Regions from separate parts of the Janthinobacterium sp. GW821-FHT03C10 genome, predicted to be linked through region 3. Evidence: predicted binding sites of a transcription regulator. Region 3 holds the regulator's gene; each other region holds the start of a gene.
What was found. Region 3 encodes sigma-54, which starts transcription at its own class of promoters, with help from an activator protein. Its sites were predicted from a motif close to TGGCANGNAANCTGCTTT; they were not measured.
Positions count from the first base shown of each region.

Region 1 (5,319 bases), on a different contig from region 3:
GTTGTCGTACTGATGAATGCCGGTGGAACTACATCCAGAGCCGATGCGTCGGCAATGTTTCACCAATCCTTGTCATCACCCCCTATACAATAGAAGAAGAGCATAGCGATGAAAAACGAAGAATACGAAGTTCTGCATACCGAAGGCAGCCGTCCAGTGAAAATGTGGACGCGTGGCGTGCCTGTCGAAGAAGCGGCCAAAAAACAATTGCGCAACACGGCGACCCTGCCGTTCATCTACAAGCATATCGCCGTCATGCCCGATGTCCACCTGGGTAAAGGGTCGACCATCGGCAGCGTGATCCCTACCCTGGGTGCCGTGATTCCGGCGGCCGTGGGCGTGGATATCGGTTGCGGCATGATGGCGGCGAAAACCACGCTGACGGCGAATGATCTGCCTGATAACCTGGGGCCGCTGCGCAGCGCCATCGAGCGCGCCATTCCGCACGGGATGTCGCCGAAGACGCGCGGTCACCGCGGCCGCGACGAAGGTTCCTGGCATACGCCGCCCTCGGTGGTCGACGCCGCTTGGCTGCAGCTGAAGGATGAATTCGATGCGATCTGCCTGAAAACGCCCAAGCTGAAAAACACGAACAATTATCGTCACCTGGGAACTTTGGGTAGCGGTAATCACTTCGTCGAAGTCTGTCTCGATGAACAGGGCTCTGTATGGTTCATGCTGCATTCCGGTTCGCGCGGCGTGGGCAATGCCATCGGCACGCATTTCATCGAACTGGCCAAGCAGGATATGCGTACCCACTTCATCAACCTGCCCGACCAGGACCTGGCGTATCTGGCCGAAGGCACGCAGCATTACGACGATTACGTGGAAGCGGTGGGCTGGGCCCAGCGTTTCGCGCGCAACAACCGCGAAGTGATGATGCAAAACCTGATCACGGCCGTGCGCACCGTCATCCATAAACCGTTCCAGACGCACGTGGAAGCCGTCAACTGCCACCATAACTATGTGCAGAAGGAGCACCACTTCGGCAAGGACGTGCTGGTCACGCGCAAGGGCGCCGTCTCGGCCCGCGCCGGCGAGCTGGGGATCATTCCCGGTTCCATGGGCGCGAAGAGTTTTATCGTGCGCGGCAAGGGTAATGCGGACAGTTTCCATAGCTGCAGCCACGGTGCGGGACGCACGATGAGCCGCACGGAAGCGAAGCGGCGCTTCAACCTGGCCGACCAGATCCGCGCCACGCAAGGCGTGGAATGCCGCAAGGATGAGAACGTGATCGATGAAATTCCGATGGCCTACAAGGATATCGATGCGGTGATGCTGGCGCAGCGCGAGCTGGTTGACGTGGTGCATATCCTGAAGCAGGTCGTTTGCGTCAAAGGTTAACAGAGAGAAAGTAGAGATGATAGAAATTGATGGAGCGCAAGGTGAAGGCGGTGGACAGATTTTGCGCTCGGCGCTGAGCCTGTCGATGATTACGGGGCAGCCGTTCCGGCTGATTAACATTCGCGCGGGACGGGACAAGCCCGGCTTGCTGCGCCAGCATTTGCTGGCCGTGCAAGCGGCGGCGGCCATTTGCGGGGCGCGCACGACGCCGGTGGCGCTGCGCGCAGCCAGCCTGGAATTCGTGCCTGGCGCCATACGCGGCGGCGATTACCGCTTTGCCATCGGCAGTGCCGGCAGTTGCACCCTGGTACTGCAAACCCTGCTGCCGGCCCTGCTGCATGCGGATGGGCCGTCCACCGTGCGCATCAGCGGCGGCACGCACAATGCCATGGCGCCGCCCGTGCATTTCCTGCAGCGCGCGTATGGCCGCATCCTGGAACAGATGGGCGCCGAGGTAGAGATTACGCAGCAGCGCTATGGCTTTCATCCCGCGGGCGGCGGCGAAGTGATTGCCGCGGTGCAACCGTGCCAGCGCTTGCGGCCCATTTCACTGCTGCAGCGCGGCGAGCGGAAGACCGGGTATGCGGAAAGCGTGGTGGCCGGCGTGCATGTGAACGTGGCGCAGCGCGAGCTCGAGCGCGTCGCCGACGGCATGGGGTGGAGCGGCAAGCAGCTGCGCATCGTCGGCTTGCCGGCGGAGCAGGGCCCGGGCAACGTCTTGCTGCTGACATTGGAGCATGAACACGTCACGGAAGTATTTACGTCGTTCGGCGAAAAGTCCTTGCTGGCCGAATCCGTGGCCAAGCGCCTGTTGAACGAGGTGCGCGCTTATCTCAAGACGGACGCGGCCGTGGGCGAGCACCTGGCCGACCAGCTCTTGCTGCCCATGGCGCTGGCCGGTGGAGGTACTTTCAGCTGCAACAAGGTGTCGCAGCATGCGCTGACGAATGCGGAAGTGATTGCCAGATTTTTACCCGTGCGTATTACTTTCGAGCAGCAGGAGCGGGCCAGCATCTGCACGGTGGCCGCCGCCTGACGTACGCGGTGACACAAATACCTGTTGCAGCTGTTCCAAATTGATACATGGGCAGCCAGATGTGGGGCACGCAAGCATGGCATGGCATTTGCTCTTCTTTGGATATTCACTAAAAAAACCAAGGAGACCAGCATGACCTATTCCATCCGCACCCTGCTCGGCGTGGCCGCCGCCGGCGCCGTTGCCCTCACTTCCCTGCTGACCTTGCCGCAAGCTTATGCGCATGGCAATGTCACGCCGCAAGGTGTCGACACCACGGGTTTACCCAAGGTGGGCGACAAGTGGCTCGAACAAAACCCATATCGGGGCAACAAACTGGCCCTGACGGTGGGGACGTCCGCCTACAACCAGAATTGCGCCCGCTGCCACGGCATTGAAGCCATCTCCGGCGGCATCGCGCCGGACTTGCGCCAGCTGGACCGCGATTGCTTCGGTATCAAGAATGAGACAAAGAAACAGGCTTGCTACAAGGAAACGGACAATTATTTCCTGGCGACTATCCGCCACGGTAAAGTGCGTAATGGCGCCGTGTACATGCCGCCGTTCGAAGGCGTGTTCAACCAGGAAGCCATGTGGGCCATCAAGACCTATCTGGAAACCCGCCGCGAGTCCAATTAAGCCGAATTGATCACGAAGGAGTCCCATGCGTTCATTTCAACTCCGGGGCACGCGCGCAATGCTGTCGCTCGCTTGCCTGGCGCTGTGCGCCGCCGCGCCGGCGCGTGCCGACTGGCAGAAAGTGCAGCAGTCGGGCAGCCTGAAAGTGGCGGTGTACAACGAGTTCGCGCCGTTTTCCGACAAGGGCACGGGCATCGATATCGACATTGCCGAAGCGCTGGCGAAAAAGCTGGGCTTGAAACTGAGCTTGCTGCCATTTCCCGCCGGCGAAAACCTCAACGATGATTTGCGCAATATGGTGTGGAAGGGGCATTACCTCGGCTATGGCCCTGCCGACGTGATGCTGCACGTGCCGGTCGACAAGAAGTTGATGGCGGATAACGACAAGGTCGAGATCTTCGCGCCGTACTACGTGGAAACCGTGCGCTTGGCGCGCAGCGCGCAAGCCGTGCCGCAATTCGATGGTGTCGCCTCGCTGGCTGGCAAGCGCATCGGCGTGGAAAAGGTGTCGATCGCGGCCATGCTGATGCTCGGGGAAGACAATGGCAAGTACCGCGACGATGTGCGCATCTTCGATACCGCCGCCGAAGCCTTGCAGCAATTGCAAGCAGGCAAGCTCGACGCCGTGCTGGCCAACCGTTCGGAAATCGAGTCGGTGCTCAAAAGCGATCCCGCTTTCCCCTTGAGCGAAGTGGCGTTCGCCCGCTTGCCGCGTGCCGGCTGGGCCGTGGGTCTGGCCGTCAGCAAGCAACAGCTCGATGTAGCCAAGTTACTGCAGGCGGCCATGAACGAGATGGCGGCCAGCGGCGAATTGAAAGCCATCTTTGAGAAGTATGGCGTGAAGGAAGCGCGGCCGTAGCAGACTATGCTGAATGGTAAAAGCCCGCGCTTCGGAAGAGGCGCGGGCTTTTTCATGAGAACGCCTGAAAAATGTTCAGGGCAAGGCGCATTGCCGCAGGCAGTACGAATAGTACGGCCAGGCAATGCAACGCCGCCATGGACTTTTTCTCAGGTGTTCTTAAAAGGAGTATTGGGCGCTCACACCCAACAACCAGTTACGGCCCGGCGCCGCTTCATAGTAGCGCTTGTTGCTGTCGCCGACGATGACGGAGGCCACGTAGGTTTTGTCGAAAAGATTGTTCAGGCGGGCAAACTCTTTGAAGCGCCAATTCCCTACGTTTTGTTTGGCGTTGAAGCGGGCATTGAACACCGTGTAGCCGGGCGCCGGTTTTTCGCTGTTGCTGTCTTCCGCGTAGACCTGGTTGCTGGCCACGCTTTCCACTGCCGCGCCGAAACGGTCCAGCGTATCTTTCCAGGCCAGTTCCGCGAACAGGTTGGCACTGGGCACGCCCGGCAAGCGGCTGCCTTCGCGCACGCTGCCAAACGCCTGGTCATACACGGCGTGCAGGCTGGTCAGCGCCACTTTTGTCGTGAAACCATACGGCAGGCTGGAATCCAGCGATACTTCCATGCCCTGGCGCAAGGTCTTGCCTGCATTGCGGTAGCTGGTGCGCCCGCCGCTGGAACTGTCGACCACCAGTTCATCGTTGGTCTTGATCTGGAACACGGCTGCGTTCACGTGCGTGTTGTTGGCGATCCTGGCCTTGATACCCGCTTCCAGGTTGGTGCTGGTGGCCGGTTTCAGCTGGTAATTGAAGCCGCCGCCCGTGCCCGAGTAAAACAGTTCGTTCAGGGTGGGTGCTTCGAAACCGCGCGCGGCGCTGGCATACACGTTGACGTTGGGCGTCAGTTTATACAGCAGGCCCAGCACAGGCGTCGTGTGGCTGAATTCCAGGCTGCCGCTGTCGTCGCCATTGCCGAGGAAATGGTCGTTGACCGACACTTTCATCTTGCTGTAGCGCAAACCTGCGCTGAGCATCCATGGCCCGCTCTGCCATTCCGCCTGGATATACGGATCGAGGCTGGAAACGACATCCTGCTCGTCGCGGCGCAGCTTGCCCTTCACGCCAAATGTGTTGCCGATGTAATTTTCATAGCCGGTACGGTCATCGCTGGAGCGGCCGTAATCGATGCCGATGGTGGTGCTCAGCTTGCCGCCCGCCAACTGGCTGACGTGCAGCCAATTGGTGTCGATGCCATAGAACTGGCGCTGGAAGTCGACCACGCCGCCCGAATGGCTGGCCGGTGCCTGGAAACCCTTGGTGAATGCCTGGTACTGGATCACGTCGCGGTTGCCGCCGTAGGCCGTCACGTGCAGGCGGTCTTCGCCGAACGACTGCTCGTAGGTGGCGCCGATTTGCTGGTGGTCGATGCTCTTGCGCGTGTTGTAGCGCTCAGCCAGGGTGCGCTTCGGGTTTTGC
Region 1 covers NZ_JBWKUN010000014.1:13,078-18,396, reverse strand. Annotated here, with positions in the region: gene AC07VH_RS29065 (RtcB family protein) at 109-1,344, shown strand; gene rtcA (RNA 3'-terminal phosphate cyclase) at 1,361-2,380, shown strand; gene pedF (cytochrome c-550 PedF) at 2,513-2,998, shown strand; gene AC07VH_RS29050 (substrate-binding periplasmic protein) at 3,024-3,857, shown strand; gene AC07VH_RS29045 (TonB-dependent receptor family protein) at 4,017-5,319, opposite strand, start outside.
Region 1: the regulator sigma-54 is predicted to act here: its motif matches at 2,458-2,475, upstream of pedF (cytochrome c-550 PedF).

Region 2 (5,319 bases), on a different contig from region 3:
CGCCCTGTTCCGTCATCCGGAAATCGTCGCCCTGCGCGATCTGGATGAAGAAGATCCAGCTGAAATCGAAGCGTCGAAATTCGACCTGGCTTACATCTCGCTCGACGGCAACATCGGTTGCCTGGTGAACGGCGCCGGCCTGGCCATGGCCACCATGGACACCATCAAGCTGTTCGGCGGCGAGCCAGCCAACTTCCTGGACGTCGGCGGCGGCGCCACGGCAGAAAAAGTGACCGAAGCGTTCAAGATCATGCTGAAAAACCCAGGCCTGAAAGCCATCCTGGTGAACATTTTCGGCGGCATCATGCGTTGCGACGTGATCGCTGAAGGCGTCATCGCCGCAGTGAAAGCCGTCTCGCTGAACGTACCGCTGGTCGTGCGCATGAAGGGCACCAACGAAGACCTGGGCAAAAAGATGCTGGCCGATTCCGGTCTGCCTATCATCGCAGCCGACACCATGGAAGATGCAGCCAAGAGCGTCGTTGCCGCTGCTGCCGGTCAAGCTTAATTAAGGAATCAACATGTCCATTCTGATCAATAAAGATACCAAAGTCGTTACCCAAGGGATCACCGGCAAGACCGGCCAGTTCCACACCCGCGGTTGCCGCGACTACGCGAACGGCAAAGCTGCCTTCGTGGCAGGCGTGAACCCGAAGAAAGCCGGCGAAGATTTCGAAGGCATTCCTATTTTCGCTAACGTTACCGAAGCGAAAAAAGAAACCGGCGCCAACGTTTCCGTGATCTACGTGCCGCCAGCAGGCGCGGCAGCGGCGATCTGGGAAGCTGTCGAAGCTGAAATGGATCTGGCCATTTGCATCACCGAAGGCATTCCTGTCCGCGACATGATGGCCCTGAAGGACCGCATGGCGAAAGCTGGCAGCAAGACCTTGCTGCTGGGCCCTAACTGCCCAGGCCTGATCACGCCAGACGAAATCAAGATCGGCATCATGCCAGGTCACATCCACAAGAAGGGCCGTATCGGCGTCGTATCGCGTTCGGGCACCCTGACCTATGAAGCAGTGGGTCAACTGACGGCACTGGGTCTGGGCCAATCGTCGGCAGTCGGCATCGGCGGCGACCCGATCAACGGTCTGAAGCACATCGACATCATGAAGATGTTCAATGACGATCCAGATACCGACGCGGTCATCATGATCGGCGAAATCGGCGGTCCAGACGAAGCCAACGCGGCTTATTGGATCAAAGACAACATGAAAAAACCGGTCGTCGGCTTCATCGCTGGCGTGACGGCTCCTCCAGGCAAGCGCATGGGCCACGCCGGCGCGCTGATCTCGGGCGGCGCCGATACGGCACAAGCCAAGCTGGAAATCATGGAAGCTTGCGGCATCACCGTGACCAAGAACCCGTCGGAAATGGCGCGTCTGCTGAAAGCCATGCTGTAATTTCAGCCCGCTGACCGCAGTACAAAAAAGGAGCTTCGGCTCCTTTTTTTTGTCCGCAAGACAGGCCGTTTTCCGGCCTGAGCGGACGGCGCTGGTCCGATAGCGCCCAAATGTGTCGCTTTTCTTTCCATGTGTACCGCCGCTGCCCGGGCGCACCGCTGGCATGGCGCTTGCACTGTGAAGGGCATGACCAACTGCACTCCGGGAGGATGCGATGCGCGCGCAAAGCGGATTTACCCTGATAGAACTGATGATCGTGGTGGCCATCGCCGGCATCCTGGCGGCCGTGGCCATTCCCCAGTACGGCGACTATACGATGCGGGCCAAGGTCAGCAACGTGCTGGCCGCCGCCGCACCGTTGAAAACGGCCGTGGCCCTGTGCGTGCAGGAAAATGGGGGCGAGGCGGCCGCCTGCAGCACGCCCACCGAGAGCGTACCAAGTTCCATTCCCGTGTTCAGTGCCACGCGCGAAGTGGCGAGCGCCACTGTGGACAAGGGGAATATAGTGCTGACCCTCGCTGCCGACCTGGGTACGGGGATCGGTGGGCAAAGCGTGACGATGACCATGAAGCCGGGTACCAGTAGCCTGAGCTGGTTCAACAGCACCACCGTGACGAATCTGGCGGCGAAGGAAGCGATTATCAAAAACAACATTCCCGACGTGACCCCGACCCTGTAAGCGGCGCTGGCCAGCCGGGTATCAGACGATTTTTTGCCGGTCCGCGATCAGCGCTTCATAGGTAAGGTTTTGCAGCAGGGTGTAGTGGGTCGGTTCCAGGTCGATGAATTGCACGCCATATGTATAGATTTCGGCTGCGTCGGCGGCATGGCCATTCGACGGCTTGCCCACGCTGACGTTCTGGATGCGGGCGCGCGTGTTGACGCGCATCTGATGCTTGTTCGGCTGCACCAGCAGGGTAAAGCTGAGCGCCACGCCGTCGTCATCGGGCGTGAGCATGCCGGGCGCCTCAATCAGCGCGCCCGACACGCTGAGGTTGACGATGAACACGGGCACGGCCGCCACGTCGCGGTAGCTCAGCTGCGCCGGGATCTCCACTTTCACGCGCATGGCCGTGCGCAGGCTGGTGCCCTGGATGGTGTCGGGAAAGCTCAGGTGCACGTAATGGAGCGGCCGGCCGAAGATGCGCAGCACGCTGCACGCAAACGAACAGACGGTGACGCCGGAAAACACACGGATGGTCAGCTTGTCGCCCTCGTTGAGCACGATGGAGGCGCCATTTTCCATGGGAATCTTGACGATCAGGTACTCGTCTTTCACATAACCGATCACGGTCGAGAAATGCTGGATGGGTTTGATGGTGCGGTGCGTGATGAACTGAATGCGTCCTCCCACCTGCAGATTCATGGCTTCGAATTCGAAGTCCTGGAGCTTGCTTTCCGCGGCGGGCTTGTTGCTTGTCATGCGATGCTCATGTGGATATGGTCGACTCGCAGTATGCATGATTTCTTGATGAAAAAGCATTTATATCAATGAATTTCATATTGATATCGAAAAGTGCCATGGACAGGTCCCGCTGCGCGTTGCAGGCTTTACAATTGCGTCAATATTGACGAATGTAAATTTTATGCCACGCAGCTATTTTTGGACCATGTTGTGCCTGATCCTGCATCAAATCGACGCCGCCTACTGGAAAGAGTGGGAGATGTTTCATGTGTCAGGCGGCATACAGGGTTTCCTGATATTCAATCTGGCGGCGATCGCCGTGGTGCTGGCCGGTTACCGGCACGTGCTGTTGGCCACCCCGCGAGCGCCCCTGTATGCTTGTGTCTGCGCCGCGCTGGGCGTGGGAACGTGCCTGATCCATGCCGGCTTTGCGCTGGCAGGGCAGGAACAGTTCCACTTGCCCCTGTCCATGGCCATCATCGTGCTGTGCCTGGCCAGTGCCATCTGGCTGCTGTGCGACTTGCGCCGCGTCCGGGGCCAGCTGGCGCGCCAGGCAGCATAATGACACCTCGGCGTGCCAATCGCCCGACTTGCCCCCATGCTTCTCCAGCACGCGCACGTTGGTCATGACCATGCCCCGGTCGACGGCCTTGCACATGTCGTAGATCGTCAACAAGCCGATCTGCACGGACGTGTGCGCTTCCATTTCCACGCCCGTCTTGCCCTTCGTGTCAATCTTTCCTCTTCGCACACTGCAAATTGGTTGCCAGTGTGGATCGGTATGTTGGCTTGCGCCGGATGAATTATTTTTAGTGCAGCCATGTACTGAATATCCGACACATGTATCGCATTGGAGGCTATGCAGGTTTCCTCCGCTGTTTTCGATAGAGCGCTTTGCCTTAGCCATATCTTATTTACTGGTTCGAAACTGCTGCGGGCATGAGATCACCCATCGTTCTCAGTGGTGCCCATGGGCAATCTTATCTCGTATTGGGTCACATAGAGGATTTTCAAAAATGTATCAAAATGAAACAAAAAGTAATAAAATGTATCAAATAGTTTCTCGAAAAAAGTCTGTAAGGCGCATTTTTCCTCAGTGTTGACAAATTTCATTTTCTGAATATGTTACAATCTGTGCGTTTTGGATAGATGTGCTCAGAGATAGGCAAGCACTTTTCTTCAATGAGACACGTCTTTCGATCTTGCGTAGTAGAGTGAGATTTGATTTTTTGAATACCTTTTATGATATGTTCATTATTTTATTTGAAAAATAGTATGATTGATATATTAATTTCCCATTCGAATGCAGTATGCGCGAAAAGGTGAAATTGTTCCAAGGATATTAAAATGACCTATATTATGAAAAATTTTCATTTAGTAAAATATTTATTTTTGATATTTTTTAGTTTGGTAACTAGTGCATGCGGAGGTGGTGCTGGAAGCGCTCCCGTTTCTCCTATTGTTAATCCTGTCATAAATTACCCTTTGCCGGAGATGCGAATTCTGGTTGTCGGTCAATCAATATCATCGAATTGTAATGAATATGTTTATCCTGCAGTGGAAAATGTAATGCAGGTAGGTAAAGACGGTTCAATAAAGGTTGCTAGTGATCCATTCGAATGGGCCGATTGTAAAAAAGGTTCTATGTGGATGCCATTAGGAAAAAAAATTATTGAATCTGGCCTTGCACGTAAAGTAATTTTTATGCCGATTGGCATGGCGGCTACCAAGGTCGAAGACTGGCAGGTGGGGGGCGGCGCATTTAATAAGTTGAATAGTGCTATCGCTTTGGTTCAAGCGCAGGGGATAAATTTTGACTTTGCCTTTTGGCATCAGGGCTCATCAAATTCGGGCATGGATAAGGCTGAATATATGAAGCATCTTAATTCTGTGATTGAATATACTAATAGTCGAGTCAAAATAAGCCGTTGGTTGATTGCGATCCATTCCCGTTGTGCTGGCGTATATGATCGGAATATTGAATCTGCTCAGCTATCAATTGCTAATGCTCCTAGCTTAAATCGATACCTCGGCCCAAACAATAATTTGCTGGGTGATGAATATAGATTTGATGGTTGTCATTTGAATGAAAAAGGGCAGGAAAAGATGGCATCTATGTGGCTTGATTCAATGAGAAATGTTCTTAGATAGGTGATTGGATTGTAAATGAGATCGAAGTTTAGATATTCATTGGAAAATTTTCGTGGAATTGCAATAATTTTTGTTATGTTGTCTCATATTGCATCCGTGCAGTCTATGGGTAAAGCAAGTAATTATTTATTTTTCTTTTTGGTTGATGCTACTGCCTGGTTTGTCTTTATATCAGGGTACCTTTTTTATTATCTTGAGGTTGATAAATTCAAATACTTTGATTATTTGAAAAAGAAATTGAAGTATGTCGTGCTGCCATATTTCATATTGTCCATACCGGCCATTCTTGTTGGTTTGTATTATTCTAGATATATCTTGTATGATTTGACTCCGTTGAAATATGTGATTTGGTCGTTAATT
Region 2 covers NZ_JBWKUN010000001.1:1,540,121-1,545,439, reverse strand. Annotated here, with positions in the region: gene sucC (ADP-forming succinate--CoA ligase subunit beta) at 1-508, shown strand, start outside; gene sucD (succinate--CoA ligase subunit alpha) at 522-1,403, shown strand; gene AC07VH_RS06620 (pilin) at 1,618-2,082, shown strand; gene AC07VH_RS06615 (flagellar brake protein) at 2,104-2,826, opposite strand; gene AC07VH_RS06610 (DUF6713 family protein) at 2,990-3,370, shown strand; partial or broken gene AC07VH_RS06605 (cyclic pyranopterin monophosphate synthase MoaC) at 3,377-3,538, opposite strand; gene AC07VH_RS06600 (sialate O-acetylesterase) at 4,156-4,959, shown strand; gene AC07VH_RS06595 (acyltransferase family protein) at 4,975-5,319, shown strand, end outside.
Region 2: the regulator sigma-54 is predicted to act here: its motif matches at 1,563-1,580, upstream of AC07VH_RS06620 (pilin).

Region 3 (5,319 bases):
GTGGGGCAAGGCCCCGCGTAATCCGACGACAATGTTGGCGCGTGCAGCAAAGAAATACCACAGTCCAAATTGCAATAATTTGTAAAGATAATTGCCTCGGGAGCGCAGTGCCGTCCTTTATTGTATGATCGGGCTATGCATATCGTCCTTATCACCGGAATATCCGGCTCCGGTAAATCCGTCGCGCTCAATGTGCTGGAAGATACCGGCTACTATTGTGTCGACAACCTGCCACCGGCCTTGCTGCCGAGCCTGGTGCAAACCCTGCTTGACGAGGGCACGCCGCAGCTGGCCGTGGCCGTCGATGCGCGCAGCGCCGAGTCGCTCGTCAGCTTGCCGCACAATGTAGCCCTGTTGCGCGACCAGGGGCATGACGTCAAGGTCATGTTCCTGACAGCCACCACGCATTCGCTGGTGGCGCGCTTCTCGGAAACGCGGCGCAGCCATCCCCTGTCGCACGAATTGCGCCCGAACCAGAATCCGGCCAGCCGCCGCACCCTGATCGAGTGCATCTCGGAAGAACGCGAACGCCTGTCGGCCATCGAGCAGCTGGGCCATGTGATCGATACCTCGGAACTGAGCGCCAACAAGCTGCGTGCCTGGATCAAGGATATCGTCGCCTCCGAACGCGCGCCGCTGACCCTGTTCTTCGAATCGTTCGCCTTCAAGCTGGGCGTGCCGCTGGATGCCGATTTCGTCTTCGATGTGCGGGCCTTGCCCAATCCCTATTACGACCTGGCGCTGCGCCCGCTCGACGGCCGCGACGCGCCCGTGATCGCCTTCCTCGACGCGCAGCCGAGCGCGCTGGAACTGCTGGCCGACATCCGCGCCTTCATCGAGAAATGGTTGCCGTCATTCAAGTCCGACAACCGCAGCTACCTGACGGTGGCCCTGGGCTGCACGGGCGGCCAGCACCGCTCCGTGTACATGGCGGAGCGGCTGGCGCAATACTTCGGCCCCAACGAGCGGGTCGTACTGCGCCACCGCGAGCGTTCTTAATCAGTCGAGGTGGCGCAGCGGATGCGCTTGCGCCGGCCACACGGGGGCGAAGAAGCGCGCCACCATGGCTGCATCGACCTCGCCCAGGCTGGCAGGCTGCCAGCGCGGCGCATTGTCCTTGTCGACCACCAGCGCGCGCACGCCTTCGAGCACTTCGCCATGTTCGAAATTGTGGCGCACCAGCGTGCGCTCCATGCGCAGGCAATCGGCCACGCCCAGATGGGCGCCCCGCTGCAGCAATTCCAGGGTCACGCACATCATCAAGGGCGAGCGCAAGCGCATGGCCGCCAGGGCCTTCGCGGCAAACGCGCTGTCGTCCTGCGCCAGCGAGGCCATGATGGCGGCCACCGAACCCGCGCTGAAATGGCGGTCCAGCGCCGCGCGCGCCGCGGCCAGGGGGGAAGTGCCCGCCTCGGCCTGGAAGGGCGCCGCCAGCGCCTTGATGGCGACCGGCAAGGCCTCGCCCGGCGTCGACTCGAACAGGGCCAGCAACGCCCCCATCTGCGCCTCGGGCAGATACACATCGGCCAGGCCCGTGTACAGGGCGTCGGCCGCGTTGATCGTCAAGCCCGTCAAGCCCAGGTACAGGCCCAGCCGGCCCGCCAGGCGGGAAAGAAAGTAACTGCCGCCCACGTCGGGGAACAGGCCGATATTGACTTCCGGCATGGCCATGCGCGTGCGGCCCGTGACGATGCGCAGGCGGTTGCCGGGCCCGGCTTGCGCCACGCCCATGCCGCCGCCCATCACCACGCCGTCCATCACGGCGATATACGGTTTCGGGTAGAAGTGAATCAGATGATTTAAAGCATATTCTTCCGTAAAGAAATCTTCCAGCTGGGCGCTGCCGCCTTGCGGCGTGGCCAGGCCCGCATCGTAAAAGAAACGGATGTCGCCGCCGGCGCACAGGGCTTTCTCGCTGCTGGAGCGGATCACGACGGCATCCACCTGCGGGTCGTCGCGCCAGGCCAGCAAGGCCGCGTTCAGGGCGCGCACCATCTCCAGCGACAGGGAATTCAAGGCTTTCGGGCGGTCGAGCACGATGTGCCCCGTGCGGTGGCGGATGGAAGTCTGGACGAAGTCGCTCATGGCAGGATGGAAAGAAGTGAAAGTGCCAACATTCTAGCGCCTGCGCGGGGAACATTGCGTTCGACAGGGACGGGCGCAAAAAAGGGCGCAATGTGCGCCCTTAGTTGATCACAACCGGTTGAAAGTCGCAGGCCGCTTAGGCGGCGGCGAATTCTTCTTCCGAGTTGTCTGGCAGATGCTTGATCGCCTCTTTACCGTGCCCTTGCACTTTGGTTTTGTATTTCATCACTTGCCTATCGAGCTTGTCGATCAGGGCATCGATCGCGGCATACAGGTCTTGCGCCAGGCTTTCCACATAGACGGTTTTGCCACTCAGACGCAGGTTGACTTCGGCCTTTTGACGTTTTTCTTTCTCTTTGAGGTTATCCACGGTCAGAATCACGGCGATATCGATGACTTGATCGAAATGACGTTTCACGCGCTCCAGCTTCGTTTGTACGTATTCACGGATGGCTGGTGTCACTTCGAGATGATGTCCGCTGATGGTGAGATTCATACACACTCCTAAAGATGATCGGGTTCGTGCGGTCCATCCTATCCGGCCCGCAGAGGAACCGAAAAAAACTTACAAACACTTACGCAGGCTCACTGGCGGAATTTTCAATGCTTCCCGGTATTTGGCAACAGTACGTCGCGCAATCACCATGCCTTGTTCCCCCAGCATGTCCGCAATCTTACTGTCGGATAAAGGATTTTTAGGGTCTTCTGCTCCTGTCAGTTGCACGATCAATGCCCGTATCGCCGTCGATGACGCTTCGCCCCCCGCTTCGGTGGCGACGTGGCTACCAAAGAAATATTTCAACTCGAACATGCCGTGCGGGGTCAGCATGTACTTTTGAGTTGTTACCCGCGAGATAGTACTCTCGTGTAAACCCAGTGTATCAGCTATTTCACGGAGCACAAGGGGGCGCATGGCAACGGCCCCATGCGAGAAAAAGTTCTTTTGCCTTTCTACTATCGCCTGCGCCACGCGCAGGATCGTGTCGAAGCGCTGGCGCATATTCTTGATCAGCCACTTGGCTTCCTGCAACTGTGCGCCCATGGCGCCCTCGCCCTTGCCCTGCTTGAGCAGGTTGGCGTACATGGCGTTGACGCGCAGGCGCGGCATGACGTCGTTGTTCAGGGTGACTTGCCAGCCATTGCGCGCGCGCTTGACGACGACGTCGGGCACCACATAGTCGGACACATCCGAGGCGAACACGGCGCCCGGGTGCGGATTGCACTGGCGAATCACCGTCTGCGCCTCGCGCAAGTCTTCCTCGTCGCAATCGAGGGCTTTCTTCAGCTTGTTGAAATCGCGCTGGGCAAACCAGGCCAGGTGCTTTTCCACGATGACGAGGGCCATGCGCCGCGTCACCATGGCGACGTGCGGCAAGCGCTTGATCTGCAGCGCCAGGCATTCGGACGCATTGCGCGCGCCCACGCCCGGCGGATCGAAACTTTGCAGCAGCGACAAGGCCGTGCGCATCTCGTCGGCGTCGATTTCCAGCTCTTCCGGCAGGCGCGCCAGGATGTCGTCGAGCGACTCTTCCAGATAGCCATTGTCGTCGAGCGCGTCGATGATCAGCTCGACCAGCGCGCGGTCGCGCAACTCGAGCACCGTCACGCGCATCTGCTCCATCAGGTGCTCGCGCAGGGTGCAGTGGTGGGCCTCCAATTGCGGACGGGAATCTTCGTCGTCGGGCGCCTTGCCCCGGCTCGCCTCGCTCCAGTCGCTGTCGCCGCCATCCGCGGCGGCCGCACCGTCGCCCCCCTCGCCGTCAAACGTTTCCGCTTCGGCCGGCGCTGCGGGCGCCTCCTGGCCTGGCGGCTGGGGCGGCGCTTCGGCCGGCGCGGCCGTGGAACTCAAGGCCCCGTCGGACAGCAGGCGCAGCGAACGGTCGAGCGGATCGTCGAGGCGCTCGAGCAAGGGATTGTCCGTCAGCAGCTGCTCGAGTTCCTGGTGCAATTCCAGGGTAGACAATTGCAACAGGCGTATCGATTGCTGCAACTGCGGCGTCAGTGCCAGATGCTGCGAAGTGCGCAGCTGCAATGATTGTTTCATTGGCTCACATGCGGAAGTGTTCGCCCAGATAGACCCGGCGTACCGACTCGTTGGCGATGATGTCGTCGGGGCGTCCCGACGCCAGCACCGAGCCCTGGTTGATGATGTAGGCACGGTCGCAAATACCCAGCGTCTCGCGCACATTATGATCGGTGATCAGCACGCCGATATTGCGCTCCTTCAAGAAGCGCACGATGCGCTGGATCTCGATGACGGCGATCGGATCGACGCCGGCGAAGGGCTCGTCGAGCAGCACGAAACGGGGATCGGTGGCCAGCGCGCGGGCGATTTCCACGCGGCGGCGCTCGCCGCCCGACAGGGACAGGGCCTGGTTCTCGCGCAGCTTTTCAATCTGCAGGTCGGCCAGCAGTTTATCCAGCCGTTCCTCGATCTCGGCCTTCTTCAGGGGGCGGCCTTCGACGGTCTGGATTTCCAGCACGGCACGGATATTGTCTTCCACCGTCAGCTTGCGGAACACGGACGCTTCCTGCGGCAGGTACGACAGGCCCATCTGCGCGCGGCGGTGGATGGGCAGGCTGGAAATGTCCACGCCGCTGATATCGATGCTGCCGCCATCGGACGGCACCAGGCCGACGATCATGTAGAACGACGTGGTCTTGCCGGCGCCGTTCGGACCCAGCAGCCCCACCACTTCGCCGCATTCGACTTGCAGCGACACGTCATGCACGACTTGCCGCTTGCCATAGGTTTTCTGCAGCCCGCGAACGATCAGGGTACTGCCGCAACGAGTATTGTCCATTATTTCGTTCCTGGCGCAGGCGTGGCCGGCGCTTTCTCCGCCGCGGGCGCCTTGGTCTTCGGCTGGATCACCATGCGCACGCTGCCGCCATCGGGGGTGCTGGTGCCGCTGTTGGAATTTTCCATCGCAAACACTTCCTTGCGGCTGTCATACGAGATGAAGGCGCCATTGGCCACGTCGGTCACTTTCGTGCCCTCCAGGCGCGTCAGCTTGGCCCTGGAAAACAGTTTCACCACTTCCGTCTTGTTGTCGTATTCCACGCGCTCCGCTTCGCCTTCGACCCACAGGTCGCCCGCGCCATCGCGCTTCTGGCGGAAGGTGGCCAGCTTGCCGGGATCGGCCCAGAAGGTAATGAACTGGTAGCCTTGCGGGTCTTCCGTGATCAGGGCCCGGCCCGCCTTCATGGTCAGGGTGCCCTTGACCAGCACGA
Region 3 covers NZ_JBWKUN010000009.1:194,703-200,021, forward strand. Annotated here, with positions in the region: gene rapZ (RNase adapter RapZ) at 136-999, shown strand; gene AC07VH_RS25895 (enoyl-CoA hydratase/isomerase family protein) at 1,000-2,085, opposite strand; gene hpf (ribosome hibernation-promoting factor, HPF/YfiA family) at 2,222-2,581, opposite strand; gene AC07VH_RS25905 (RNA polymerase factor sigma-54) at 2,651-4,129, opposite strand; gene lptB (LPS export ABC transporter ATP-binding protein) at 4,134-4,889, opposite strand; gene lptA (lipopolysaccharide transport periplasmic protein LptA) at 4,889-5,319, opposite strand, start outside.